DNA from 2 places in the Tropicibacter sp. S64 genome. Region 1 is predicted to be linked to the other one. Evidence: riboswitches for the same ligand, from Rfam matches in the RefSeq annotation. Region 1 holds a riboswitch; the other holds the start of a gene.
The links. A riboswitch is a leader RNA that binds a small molecule or an ion and turns the genes downstream of it on or off. The one in region 1 is predicted to bind cobalamin.

Region 1 (3,388 bases):
GCCTTGAGGTCGATGGAGCCGCCCCACATGGTGGCGATCCAGCTGAACACCTTCACGCCGGTGGGCACCGCGATGACCATGGTGGCCAGCATGAAGTAGGACTGCTGGGTCAGGGACATGCCGACGGTGTACATGTGGTGTGCCCACACGACGAAGCCGAGCGCGCCGATCGCAATGATCGCCCAGACCATCGGCAGGTAGCCGAAGACCGGCTTTCGGCTGAAGGTGGCGATCACGTGGGAGATGATGCCGAAGCCCGGCAGGATCACGATGTACACTTCCGGGTGGCCGAAGAACCACAGGATGTGCTGGTAGAGGATCGGGTCACCGCCGCCGCCGGGCTGGAAGAAGGTGGTGCCGAAGTTGCGGTCGGTCAGCAGCATGGTGATCGCGCCTGCCAGGACCGGCAGCGAGAGCAGGATCAGCCAGGAGGTCACGAAGATCGACCAGGAGAACAGCGGGACCTTGAACAGGGTCATGCCCGGGGTGCGCATGTTCAGGAAGGTGGTGATCATGTTGATCGCGCCGAGGATCGAGGAGGCACCCGAGACGTGCACCGCGAAGATCGCGAGGTCCATGGAGTAGCCGCCCTCGGAGGTCGACAGCGGCGGGTAGAGCACCCAGCCGACGCCCGAACCGAGCTGGTTGTTGCCACCCGGCGAGAAGACCGAGAGGATCGCCAGCGAGGTGCCGGCGACATAGAGCCAGAACGACAGGTTGTTCATCCGCGGGAAGGCCATGTCCGGCGCACCGATCTGCAGCGGCATGAAGTAGTTGCCGAAGCCGCCGAAGAGCGCGGGAATGACGACGAAGAACATCATCAGGATGCCGTGGCCCGTGATCATCACGTTCCACAGGTGGCCGTTGGGGGTACATTCGCCCGCCGCGGCGGCCGTCAGGCGCCAGCCTTCAAGGCACATGTATTGAACGCCCGGCTCCATGAGCTCGAGTCGCATGTAAACGGTGAAGATGACGGACACGAGACCTGCGAACGCCGAGACGATCAGGTACAGAATCCCGATGTCCTTGTGGTTCGTCGACATGAACCAGCGGGTGAAGAACCCGCGGTCGTCGTGGTGGTCGTGGCCGTGAATGGCGGCGTCTGCCATTGTGTGCCTCCTGATAATCTCTCGATAAACGCAGCCCGCCGGGGGGAATCCCCCGTCGCATGCGTCTCCCTTTCGCGTTTTAGAATGTGAGGCAGGGGCGGGCAATGGAGGAATTTGACGCAGATCAAATAACATTGTCGCACCCCCTTGAAGCGATGTCGCAGGGGCATTCCGTCGGCAAAACGGGGCGAATCCGCGCGCCGGTCGGGTATTCCGGACCCTCGAACCGGGCTTTGGTCAGGCTTTCCGGACTGCCCCGGCGGGACAGGATCCGGCACAGTCCCGGCATCTGCCCGAAACGCCTGAACCGGAACCCTGACCATGGCCCTGCTCGACACCAGCCTCACCCCGCGTCCGACGCTTTCCGCCCGTCTCGCGCGGCTGTTCGAAACCCCGTTCGATCGCCGCAGCCGGGCGCTCTCGGACGAGGTCGCGCGGCTCAAAGCGCTGTCCGACCAAGAGCTTGCGGCGCATGGCCTGTCCCGCGAGACGATCCTCTTCCATGTGTTCGGTGCCCGCGCCCGGCGCTGAACCGACCACCGGCGACGCCTAGCACCTTGCGGCGGTCGCGCAGCTCTGGCACACTCCCTCCAGACAGTGACCGCGCTTCGGCGTGGTCTGAAAAGGGAACTCCGGTGCGGACCAGAAGGTCCAAGGCCGGGACTGCCCCCGCAACTGTAAGCGGCAAGCGATGCGTCGAAACCACTGGCTCTCGGGCCGGGAAGGGACGCACCGCGCAGAGCCGCGAGTCAGGAAACCTGCTGTCGCCCCGCCATCCGGCGGGACACGCTCCGCAAGGGGCGGCAACGCAACCCGGGCGGGGTGCCTCGGGCAGGAGGTAACCGGCGCGGCCAACCCGTGTGCGACACCCTGTCCCAGCTCTCCGTCCAAGACATCGCGCGGAGGGCGCAATGCTGATCGCAAGAACTCTCAACGGGCTCATGGCCCAGGGCATCTCCACGGACCGGGCCCGCGAACTGGGTCAGATGGGCTACATGCAATGGCTCGGGGCGCTCCCGGCCGAGGCCGACTACGAATACGAGGCGGTGCGCGCCTATCTTGCCGCCCTGGATTTCATCGAATCCGACCCGGCCATCGCCGTCTTCTGCCGGCTGCTCCGCGACTCGCTGAAGTATCCGCTGAAACCTCTGACCCTCGCCCTGCCCAAGGCGAAACGACGCGGCGGCGCCCGCACGCGCCGGATGTCCATCTAGGCCGGCATCCAAGGCCGAAACAGGCCGCGCCCGGGGCTGCTTCGGTCCTCGAATACCCGGGGACTCGCCCAATGGGCGATGGGGCGAAGCCCCGGCCGAAACTTTCACCGGAATGTTTTCACCCGGCGCGCCCGCACGCGGCGGCCCGGGTTTCCATGACCAGATCGAACTGCCGCCTGAGCGCCACGTCGAGATCATCCATGCCGACCGGCAGCCCGAGATCGACCAGCGAGGTCACGCCGTACTCGGTGATCCCGCAGGGCACGATTCCGTCGAAATGCGTCAGGTCCGGTTCCACGTTGATCGAAATCCCGTGAAAGCTCACCCAGCGGCGCAGGCGGATGCCGATGGCGGCGATCTTGTCCTCGGCTTGCAGGCCGGACGGCGTCAGGGGCCGGTCCGGCCGTTCGATCCAAACGCCGACACGCCCGTCGCGGATATGCCCCGTCAGGCCAAACTCGCCCAGGGTCGCGATCACCCAGGCTTCGAGATCGCGCACGAAGCAGCGCACGTCCCGCCCGCGCCGGTTCAGGTCGAGCATGACATAGACGACGCGCTGGCCGGGGCCGTGGTAAGTATACTGTCCGCCGCGCCGGGTCTCATGGACCGGAAAGCGGTCCGGCTCGCGCAGGTCTTCACGCTTCGCGCTGGTCCCGGCGGTGTAGAGGGGCGGATGCTCCAGCAGCCAGACGCATTCCTCCGCCTCGCCCTTCGCAATTGCCTCGGCGCGCGCTTCCATGAAGGCCAGCGCCGTGTCGTAATCCGTCAGCCCGTCGCTGATCTTCCAGTCCACCATCGGCCTATCGGGGCAGCAGCCCCGCCTCCCTGATCTTCGCCACATTGGCCCGGCTCACCGGGATCTCGCCGCCCCATGTCATCGACAGGATCGCCCGATCCCCCTCGCGCCGCGCCGCGGTCACCTGTCCCCAGGCGACCCAATGCGAGCGATGCACCTGCCCGCCGGCCACGTCGCCGGTCTCGCGCATGGCGTCGGACAGGCGCATGAGCAGCAACACCTCGGCCTTGACCGTCCGCACCCGGACATAATGGTCTTCCACCGAAAGC
Region 2 (3,388 bases), on a different contig from region 1:
TCGACCGTTACGGCATCCCCTTCAACGTCGTCTATGGACCGGGCGCGCCAGAGGGTATCGTCCTGTCGGAAATCCTGACGGACCGATCCGTGCTGAAGGCTCTCGATCGGGCAACCTTGCCGAACTGACATTTAAACATTATGTATATGGAATATGTTGGACCTTTAGTTGGTCTGCAGATCCGCGTCAGTGGGCATGGCCATGTCAGTCGATCGAAAAGAACACTGGGACACCGTCTACGGCAAGACGCCCGAGACCAGCCTGAGCTGGCATCAGGACGATCCGACAGTTTCGCTCGACCTAATTCGGATGGCCGGAATTCCCAGAGGCGCGTCGGTGATCGACATAGGCGGCGGCATGTCCCGTTTCACGGACGCCGTGCTGGCGATGGGGCTGCGCGACGTGACGATTTTGGACCTGTCGCAAGTGGCCTTGGATGCCGCGCGAGACCGGCTGGGGCCCGCAGGGGGCAGCTTGACCTGGCTGTGTAAAGACATCACCACCTGGTCGCCGACGCGACAGTACGACCTGTGGCATGACAGGGCGGTATTCCACTTTCTCACCGACCCCGCCGACAGAGCCGCCTATATCGAGAGCTTGACACGCGCCGTCCGGATCGATGGCCATGCCATCATAGCCACTTTTGCGCCGGACGGACCGGATCGGTGCAGCGGCCTGCCGGTCGTCCGCTACAGCCCCGAGAATATCGCGGTGCTTTTGGCAGACAGTTTCGCGCCGGTGGCGCATCGCCGCCACCTCCACCAAACCCCGAAAGGCGCGGAGCAAGCTTTTCAATTTAGCCTGATCCGTCGGGTCGGCTGACCTCAGTCTCCCCCGAGTTGCGCCAGTATTGCCTGAACCTCTGCCTTGCGCGCAAACCACGCGTCTTGGCCAGTCGCGCGTGCGGACGGCCAGTTGCGGCCCTGACATCGGGAAACAACTCGCTGATCTGGCAACGCTTTGGTCGCGCCGGAATTCCGCCGCAAGCACCGAACGTGAAGGTTACTTTCTGAACGTCACCGTGCCGATATCTGTACACCTCCCGTCAAATGGATTGGCCGAACCGTTCGACCAGCCAGCCAAAGGCGATCCCCGTGCTGGCCCACAGCGTTGCCTGCACCGCCAATGTCGATGCCCGGAACTGCCAGAGCAGATCGCGCGGAAAGGCCGGGTCCACCTCGTGGAACGAGGGCAACAGGATCGCTGCCCCGGACATGACCCCTGCGTAGATCCCCGCCCCGATCAGCATCTTGCGTCGTCGCGAAGCGATCCCTTTCACCGCCGAGACAGCCGGCCCGAGGGTTGCCAACGACAGCGCCAGAAAGGCGAAATAGGCCAGGGTGCGCGCCCCGATCGTTTCGGGGTTGCCAACTGCTGGCGGATTTCCCGGAAACTTCAGCATGGGAACGACGATCACCGCGGCAAAGCCCAACGCCGTGATCCAGGCCACCGTGGCCCGTGTCGATCCATGCAGGATCCGCCCCCGCGCCACGGCAAAGCTGATTGCCAGGATCCCGCCCAGGGCCACGCCCACGGCGGCGAGACCGACGAACAATCCAGGACCAGCCTGCAAATGGCGCGACATGCCGCCGGTATCGGAAAGATCCGGCGTATCTGTCGCGTGTGTGTGGCTGTCGGTGGTTTCCATCGCGATGGCCGCGTCCAGCGCAGGTTCACCGACAAGTCGCGCCACGCCGAACGTCACCACGGACGCCAACAGCCCGGCCAGAAGGCCGAGCACAAGAAGACGAGTCATCGCTGTAACTTAGTGGCAGGGAAAGCCAAGAAGGTGGCGCGCATCGTGCACGAATTCGTGCACGTCGGTCCCGGCGAAAACAGACCATGCGCCCTGCTCTGCACCAACGAAATAGACCAGCAGGACAGCCAGCAGCGCGGCCAGGATCGCCCAAGGGGCAATGTCCCGCATAGGGATGGCGGGAAGATCGCTCGAAACGGCGGGACGGGTTGCGACAGTCATTTGGTACTCCTTCTGATGACGCGTCATGAGTATTTTCCAGGGATCCGTGTCTGACTTACGCTTGCGCGATCACAGTGGCGCGACCGTGCCGGATTTTCACCGGCTTCCGTATTCCCCTGTGTCTGATCGATAGGCCAGAATGCCTCGAGCTGCCAACATTTTCTTGCCTCGCCTGTACGAAAGCCCCCCATGCGCCTGATCCTCGTTGCCGCGCCCATGTCTGCGCATCACCCCTTTCGCCTTGCCGCGGATATGAGCGCTGCGCAGGTACAGCGGGCACGTACCCTCTCTGGCCGGCTTGGGGGCAGTGCTTGCCAGACCGCGCCAGGGACCGGTGTCTTGGCCTTGGAGCTTGGATTGCAGCCAAACGACTGCGCGGCGCTCGGCGCGCAGGATTTCGGGCACTGGACAGACATGACCCTGGACGAAGTCGCCGCCACCGATCCCGAGGCACTGTCACTGTGGACCCGTGACCCCGAAGCTCGCCCCGGCGGGGGTACCTCCCTGACAGACCTCTGCGCGACCGTACGACCCTGGCTGGACCAGATGGCGGCCTCGTCGGCAGATCGTGTGGTGGCTCTGGCGGCCCCGCCCGTGCTGCGCGGAGTCATTGTCAGCGCGCTGGACCTGCCGCCTATTGCCGGGTTCCGGCTGGATATCCATCCTCTCGCCCCGATCCACCTGGTACACGACGGTCAACGATGGACATGGCGGCCCGGTAACCCGGACTGATCACGGGTTTTCCAGACGTGCGATGCTTGCCCTGACCTCTGCCTTGCGCGCATCGCCCTCGGGCAACAGCGCATCCGCGCGAAGGTAAGCGTCCCGCGCCTTGTCCATCTCTTGGAGCACGCCATAGGCATTCGCCAGCCTGAGCCATCCGTTCACGTCATCCGGTTCATCCTCAAGCCGCGTCGCCAGACGATCCACCATGGACCGTATGAAAACCGCCCTGTCGCCTTCGCTCATCTCCTGTGCGGCGGCGACATCGGCGGCACTGGGGCTGCGGGCAACAGGCGCACGCGACGCGATGGGCGCCCGGCCGAGTGTTTGTGCGAATGCATTCGCCTGCGCAATATAGGTGTCCATCCAGGGCTGGTAGCCCGGCGTCTCGGCCAGTCGCGCCGTCAGGCGGTCATGAGCTGCCCCGACCTCTCCTGCCTGCGCGTCCGCGATCGCAAGGTAGAACGCCGCCGCCGGGTTCGAGAGGTCCAGCGTCAGCGCCCTGTTCAAAGCGGTCACCGCGTCCGGCGTGACGGTTCCGTCATTGGCCCGGATCATCGCCTCGGCCAGCATCGACCATGTCGCCGAAACCGCGTCGTCACGGCCAGAGGCCGTCCGGAAGGCGGTAACGGCTTCGTCGAATTGTCCCATGCGCGCATAGGTCTGGCCCAACAACATCCAGCCATC

Region 2: another riboswitch for cobalamin. It lies ahead of ACP159_RS17320 (CbtB domain-containing protein); the one in region 1 lies ahead of ACP159_RS07005 (hypothetical protein).

The regions. Positions count from the first base shown of each region.
Region 1 covers NZ_JBNAGK010000003.1:269,033-272,420, forward strand. The annotation lists gene ctaD (cytochrome c oxidase subunit I) at 1-1,109, opposite strand, end outside; gene ACP159_RS07000 (hypothetical protein) at 1,431-1,640, shown strand; cobalamin riboswitch at 1,703-1,875, shown strand; gene ACP159_RS07005 (hypothetical protein) at 2,021-2,323, shown strand; gene lipB (lipoyl(octanoyl) transferase LipB) at 2,442-3,119, opposite strand; gene ACP159_RS07015 (LytTR family DNA-binding domain-containing protein) at 3,124-3,388, opposite strand, start outside.
Region 2 covers NZ_JBNAGK010000011.1:21,087-24,474, forward strand. The annotation lists gene ACP159_RS17305 (protein-disulfide reductase DsbD family protein) at 1-128, shown strand, start outside; gene ACP159_RS17310 (class I SAM-dependent methyltransferase) at 196-822, shown strand; gene ACP159_RS17315 (CbtA family protein) at 1,046-1,756, opposite strand; gene ACP159_RS17320 (CbtB domain-containing protein) at 1,766-1,978, opposite strand; cobalamin riboswitch at 2,001-2,132, opposite strand; gene ACP159_RS17325 (histidine phosphatase family protein) at 2,168-2,710, shown strand; gene ccmI (c-type cytochrome biogenesis protein CcmI) at 2,711-3,388, opposite strand, start outside.